Regions from separate parts of the Paenibacillus sp. S-38 genome, predicted to be linked through region 2. Evidence: a T-box and tRNA genes for the amino acid it is inferred to sense, from the RefSeq annotation. Region 2 holds a T-box; the other holds one or more tRNA genes.
What was found. A T-box is a leader RNA that pairs with one kind of tRNA and senses whether it is charged. The one in region 2 lies ahead of hisS (histidine--tRNA ligase), so its partner is inferred to be a tRNA-His.

Region 1 (3,401 bases), 3.9 Mb from region 2:
CTACTCGGGGAGCAGGCTGGTGCTTATCAACAAGTCGGAGACCCCTTATGACAGCGCGGCGAATTACCTCGTTCAGGACAGCATCGGGAAGGTGCTCAGCGCGATGGCGGGATATGTCGAGCCGGAAGCCTGATATAAGAATATGAAGATCCCTCTTGACAAGGGTTGGGGTGACCCGTTAAGCTTGGGAACAACAAATCCCTGGACAATACAGGAAAACGGAAAGGAGTGCGGCACGATGAAGACATGGATGGGAATATTGATGACAGCGTTGAAACCGGAGAATGGAGCACCCTCGTATGAGCGGAGTCTGGAATCCCAGCACCGCTGCTTTGACGTGGAATCCCATCCCATTCTTGTCCATCGGCCGCCGAACAGGAATCTTCGGGTTAGCCCAGCATATGGGTAACCTGTAAGGTTTGCTCCGTAAACGGCTGCTGATCGGCAATCTTTCTCTGGTTCGTTGGAACAGGGGAAGTGCTGGAGGCAGCCGTTTTTTTGTACCTGGGGGGCGTGTGTTTTTAGTAAAAAAATCTAAATTTATAAAAATATGGTTGACGTCTCACTCGGACTCATGCTACGATGAGCAGCAAGTTAGCAGGCAAGCAAGGGTGCACAGCAGCCGAGCGGCTAAGGAAGATGGGGTGTCATGCGGCTGGTCCGCTGGGCTCCATGAAGTTCATAAGCGCCATGAGGAACAAGATCGTATACACCCTAAAGCAAAGGAGGAGGAAGACTCATGAGAAAGTACCAAGGGCTCGAAACGCAAAATCCGTCCAATACCATACAGGAACGATCTCATGAGGAGAGCTTGATGCTCGATCCTCCGCGCAGCATCCATATACCCTGGCGATGTCCGGTTCATTCGGCGCACGTCTAAGCATAACCGGTATGTGTGAGGCTGCGGATCGCAGCCTTTTTCTTTTGCCCGTACGGGGGAGAAAAAGGAGCGGCGCAGTCTTTTTTGTTGGCTGTTAAAGGAATGCCGCAAAGCCGTAGAGGGGGAGAGAGCGCCCCTTCATCCCAAGGAAAGGAGAGGACCGCATGGAACGCATCGTATACCAGATTAGCGAACAGATTAGCTTGAATCCGCTGGGGACACAGCCGTCCCAGCACTGGAAACAGACGGTTCCCAGCCCGGAGTCTGCCTGCCCGTTTGGTGCAGACGAAAAGGCGGTTCATGGGAACCCGAGCGGCAGCAGCACCTTGGAAGCGCCTCTCCTGACGGGGGAGGCGCGGACCTGACCTACCCGCAGCAAGGCGGGTTATCTTAGGCGTACCAGGATGCAGGCTGCCGGATCACCGCGGCTTCCGATCCACCCCGGCCCTATGTCCGGGATGGGGGAGCTGGGGGATGATGGTGGCCTATTTGTGCGCTCGGGCGCTCGGGTCTATTCATTTGCGTTCGGGCGCTCGGATTTATTCATTTGCGTTCCGTTGTGCTCCGCACAAAGGTCACTACCAAATGAATAGATCCTCGCTGGCAGGGAAGGGCGAGGCTCGGGTCTATTCATTCTCGTTCCGTCGCGCTTCGCACAAAGGTCACTTTCGAATGAATAGATCCTCGCTATGCTAGATAACATGGGCAGCAAGTCACAGAAGCCGCTGCATTATCGGCGGCCAGCAGACGGTAACGGGTCCCTCCCGTTCCTGCCCGACCAATTTAAACAAGATCAACTCTTCTTTCGGCGCATTAGGCAAGAGGTTAAGCCACACGACTTTCAATCGTGCACCGGTGGGTTCGAATCCTCCATGCGTCACCATGGAGAACATAGCGCAAAGGCAGCGCAGCCGATTGTGGATCGGCAGGTGCGGGTTCGAGTCCCGTTGTTCTCCCCATATCATCATGGGCAGCAAGTCACAGAAGCCGCTGCATTATCGGCGGCCGGCAGACGGTAACGGGTCACTCCCGTTCCTGCCCGACCAATTTAAACAAGATCAACTCTTCTTTCGGCGCATTAGGCAAGAGGTTAAGCCACACGACTTTCAATCGTGCACCGGCGGGTTCGAATCCCCCATGCGTCACCATGGAGAACATAGCGCAAAGGCAGCGCAGCCGATTGTGGATCGGCAGGTGCGGGTTCGAGTCCCGCTGTTCTCCCCAAACCAAAGAACAGACTAACGCGAAAGGATGACATGTACGAGTGTACAGGTGAACATGATGAGAACAAGAATGACCCACATGCCCATGATGAACGAACTGCGCTTCCACAATCTGACGGAGCGGAGGCTTACCCCCGCCGATGTGCTGGACCGCATGCAGCGGTTCGTGATGCAGGACCCGCGCGCCGCCTACGATCTCGTGATCGGCAGCGACAGCCAGGTGCACCGCGGCCACACGAAGCTGGTGACCGGGATCATTCTCCACCGCCTCGGGCGGGGAGCCTGGGCCTGCATCCGGACGGTCGTGCTCCCGAGGGAGCTGACCTCGGTGAAGGAGAAGCTGAGCCTGGAGACGTCGCTCTCGCAGGAGGCGGCCTGGTGCCTGGAGGAGCTTCAGGCGATAGAGACATTGGAGGATCTGCTGCTGCCCTATGTGTATCAAGGGGCCGCGCTGCGCACATTCATCGATATCGATGCCGGAACGCATCCGTCGAAGAACAAGACCTCCCTCTATCTCCAGGAGATGGTGGAGTGGGTCAGGGCGATGGGGACGTACGCCGTTCGCGTCAAGCCGGACTCGTACGCGGCATCCGCGTATGCGAACCGATATACGAAATCACCGGCAAGGTCGGCTCTTGGCTGACCGGCCAGGCACCCCAAACCGCTGCAGGACAGCATGATAAGTAAAAGGAGCGAAAGACAGTGAACTGGAATCACAAGCTGCATGGCAGCAATCACCACGAGATCGGGCTGGAGCATGGCAGCCTGCATGTTTTTGCCAATGAAGAGGTGTTCGGCACCTTCGAGGACCGCGTGTATGAGATGGCGGACAACAACCTGCGCATCCCGCGCAGCGTCTACATGAGCTACACGCCCGACGCTCACATCGGGATTGGCACCTGTATCGGGACTACCGCCGTATGGGGGCTGAAGGACGGCTTTGTCTCCCCGTCGATCGTCGGGGTGGACATCGGCTGCGGGATGCGGGTGCATACGACCCCGCTGCATAAGCGGGACATTCAGGACAAAGGCGTCCGCCGGGCCCTGATCCGGGCCATCGAGAAGTATGTGCCGACGAGTGAGCGCAAGAACTCCAACTACGCCGATATCGACGTCATGGAGGTAGTCCAGCACGGCCTGAAGGGTCTGCCGGAGCGCTATGTGCCGGGAGAGCGTTGGCTGACGCATGTGGAGCAGGCGGCGTTTGCCTTCGACCCTTCGGCGCTGGAGCAGCTGCCGGCCAATATCCGCAAGAATGCACACGGACAGCTCGGCACACTGGGCAGCGGGAATCACTT
Region 2 (3,401 bases):
CAAGACGACCTCGATCACGCCGTTTCACCAGTGGTTCTTTACGTCTACCGATGTCTACCGGTACTTCGGTTTCTCCAGGTACATCCCGCTCGAATATTTCGATCCCGACGAATTCGTGGGGCCGTATATGGGGGATGCGGCGGTGGCCCGGCGCATTATCGAGGAGAGCGGGCGCAGTCCCGGCTCCGATTTCATTTTTGCCAATACGATGGAGAACCATTACCATTATTTTCCCGGAAAATTCAAGCGCAATACGATTGACGTGAAGGGCAAGGGCGTATCGGCGGAGACGATCGGGCTGACCGAGACGCTTGCACAGGGCATGTCGGGGGCCGACCGGATGCTGCAGGGGCTCGTGACCCACTACAGCAAGGTGAAGGAGCCGACGATCATCGTCTTCTTCGGTGACCACCTGCCTTCGCTGGAGAAGTACAATGCCTACATCGACACCGGCTATATCTCGGGAGAGGACGACCCGGATTTCCTGGAGAAAATGCACAATGTTCCGCTCGTGATCTGGAACAACTACCTGCCCCGCGGGCAGGCGGACGAGCTCCATATCAGTCCCTCCTTCCTTGGCCCGTACATCCTCGAGATGGCCGGCCGCGAAGGCAGCGATTATACGGACTACCTGGCCGGCCTGTCCAAGAAGCTCCCGGTTCTCCCGCCGGCGCAGGATTATGCCCGGTATGGTGTCGATCCTGCCCTGGCGGAAGAGTATGCCCGCAGGCAGGCCGAGCATTTTGCCGAAGCCCAGCGGCTTGCCCCGCAGCGGAGTGAAGGCGAATTCGAGCTGGGTTATGGTCCGCCCCGCCTGGAGAGCATCTCTGCGGGAGGGACGGACCGCGGCGGCAATCGCGATCCTCTGTCCCTGGCACTCCATGGAGGCCGTTACGGACTCGGCTGCACGGTATTTGTCGACGGTCAAGCGGTACCGACCACCTGGCAGAGCGAGTCCAGCCTTCAGGCGCTGGTTCCGCGGGAGCTCATCGGAGCAACCGGCTCCATTGCCGTGCAGATCAAGGTGCTCGACTCGAAAGAGAATGTGCTCGGCGTCTCGGAGACGATCAGCTATGCCGTTCAGAGGTACTAAGAGCGGAGCCTGGAAACAGAGCGGCCCCTCCTCCTCGCAAGGGAGTTGACAACCGGAAGACTCCCGTTGTAGAATCCTTGGTAAGTTGAGCAGGAATGATCCAAATCATTCCATTCGTGTGATGGATTCACTTATAGCAATGCAGGCGTTGACAGGGAGAGTAAGTCCCTTGCCCGTACGTACAGAGAGCCGGTGGTTGGTGCGAACCGGACGTAGGAAGAGACCGAAACACACCCTTGAGCTGTGCTCCGAACCGCTCCGCGGCTTAACCCGCGGCGGCCCAGTAGGCGGCACCGGAGACTTCCACCGTTATCAGCGGAAGAGGGGTTAGTCGTTTTGACCCCTATCGAGAGATGCTGTGCTCCCCTTCCTTGGATGGGCCGGGTGCAGTGTAACATGGGTGGTACCGCGAGCCGAGCCTCGTCCCGTTTGGGATGGGGCTTTTTTGCGTTCTCCTGCCCGGCTCTCCCTGTCCCAGCTCAACGCACGGATGCTGTACACCAAACTTGTAACCAGGAGGGAAAAGACAATGAAAATCAAAGAATGGATCCGCCCCCGCGGCACGGCTGACGTGCTGCCCGAAGAGAGCTTCCTATGGCACCGCGTGGAAGACGCTGCAAGAAAGGTGGCGCGCCTGTATCATGCCAAGGAAATCCGCACGCCCCTCCTGGAATACGAGGAGCTGTACAGCCGCAGCGTAGGGGACGCCACGGACATTGTCGAGAAAGAAATGTATACCCTGACCGACCGGGGCGGCAGGCGGCTGGCCCTGCGGCCGGAAGGAACCGCCGGTGCAGCCCGGGCCTTCCTGCAGGGACGGCTCTACTGCGGCTCCCTGCCGATGAAGCTCTACTACATCGGCCCGATGTTCCGCTACGAGCGTCCGGGCCAGGGAAGGCTGCGGCAGCACACGCAGTTCGGCGTGGAAGCGGTCGGCTCCGCCTCCCCGCTGGCCGATGCGGAGCTGATGGCCATGGCGCTTCGCTTCTACGAGGAGCTTGGCGTGCCCGGGCTCACCGTGTCCGTAGGCAGCGTAGGCTGCCAGGGCTGCCGGCAGGACTATACCCGCAGGCTGCAGTCCTATCTGCAGCAGGAGCCCGGGGAGCTCTGCGCCGACTGCCTGCGGCGGCTCGAGCTGAATCCGCTGCGCACGCTCGACTGCAAGCAGTCCGGCTGCCGGCGCCGGCTGGAGCAGGCGCCCCGGCTGTCCGAGGCGCTGTGCCCGCCCTGCCGCGGCCATGCCGCCGGAGTCGACGCCGCGCTGGAGTCGCTCGGCATCCCTTATGTGCGCGATGCGCTGTTGGTGCGGGGCCTCGATTATTACACGGGAACCGTATTCGAAATCCAGCACAGCGGATCGGCCGTCGCCGGAGGAGGCCGCTACAACGCGCTGTACGTGGAGCTCGGCGGACCGCCGCTGCCCGCCGCCGGCTTCGGCATCGGACTTGAGCGGACGCTGCTCCTCCTACGGGAAACCGGAGCCCTGCCGGCGTCCCCCGCCCCGGGGCCCGACGTCTGGGTCGTGCCCCTCTCCGAAGCCGCCTGCCCCCGGGTGCTCCCTGTGCTGGATGCGCTGCGCCGGGCAGGCCTGGCCGCCGCGTCCCCGCTCGAGCCTGCCGGCTGGAAGGGGGCGCTGAAGTCGGCCCTCCGGGCAGGGGCCGCCTACCTGCTCGTCCTGAGCGGCGAAGAGGAAGAAGCCGGCAGCGTCGAGATCAAAGAGCTCGCCACCGGAGATCAGATGCGTCTTCCGCTCGACGCCTTTCTGTACCGCTGCGGCAGGTAGATACCCGGCTTCCTTTTCCGGCCATGGACAATCGATGCCTAAGCCGCCCCGCTCAGCTTAGGGCAAGGGCGGCTGAAGCCAGCGGTTTGTCCGCCCCGCGGGCAGCCCGCTGATGACAGCCCCCTCCTCCGTGTACGTCCCTTCTACGCCTGCACGGCGGCATTGCGGCGTCAGGCCCGGGGACCGCGCCCGCCGTTTTATCCATCCGACGGGCAAGGTAGCGGCTTATTCCGCGGCAGCTCACCCCAAAGAAGCCCTTCCGGCAGGCGGCACGGAAGGGCTTCTTTGGGGTCACGTCAGCGGAGGTGCACGGCCCCCGGTATGCGGCGATGGGGCTGAGCGGCGGGCATTGCCGCTTCCTGCCGAAGGCTGTCGACTTCTGCGCTTCCCCGGGAAATAGCTGTGGTGCCGGGCATCCTCTTACCGCTTGATCGCACCAGCGGCAGCGGGCGCCGCCCGGCACCTCAGTTCTCGCCGCGGTGCCACAGTCTGCGCAGCTCCACGCTTGTCTCGAGGAGCTCCTCC

Region 1: it has a tRNA-His gene. The T-box ahead of hisS (histidine--tRNA ligase) is inferred to sense a tRNA for this amino acid. The anticodon was not compared.

What each region holds. Positions count from the first base shown of each region.
Region 1 covers NZ_CP187970.1:7,277,049-7,280,449, reverse strand. The annotation lists gene ACP26L_RS31780 (NAD-dependent protein deacylase) at 1-133, shown strand, start outside; gene ACP26L_RS31775 (hypothetical protein) at 1,045-1,245, shown strand; tRNA gene ACP26L_RS31770 (tRNA-Glu) at 1,688-1,763, shown strand; tRNA gene ACP26L_RS31765 (tRNA-His) at 1,766-1,839, shown strand; tRNA gene ACP26L_RS31760 (tRNA-Glu) at 1,953-2,028, shown strand; tRNA gene ACP26L_RS31755 (tRNA-His) at 2,031-2,104, shown strand; gene ACP26L_RS31750 (ribonuclease H-like YkuK family protein) at 2,162-2,746, shown strand; gene ACP26L_RS31745 (RtcB family protein) at 2,806-3,401, shown strand, end outside.
Region 2 covers NZ_CP187970.1:2,997,217-3,000,617, reverse strand. The annotation lists gene ACP26L_RS13710 (LTA synthase family protein) at 1-1,093, shown strand, start outside; T-box leader at 1,233-1,524, shown strand; gene hisS (histidine--tRNA ligase) at 1,623-2,876, shown strand; gene ACP26L_RS13700 (ABC transporter ATP-binding protein) at 3,341-3,401, opposite strand, start outside.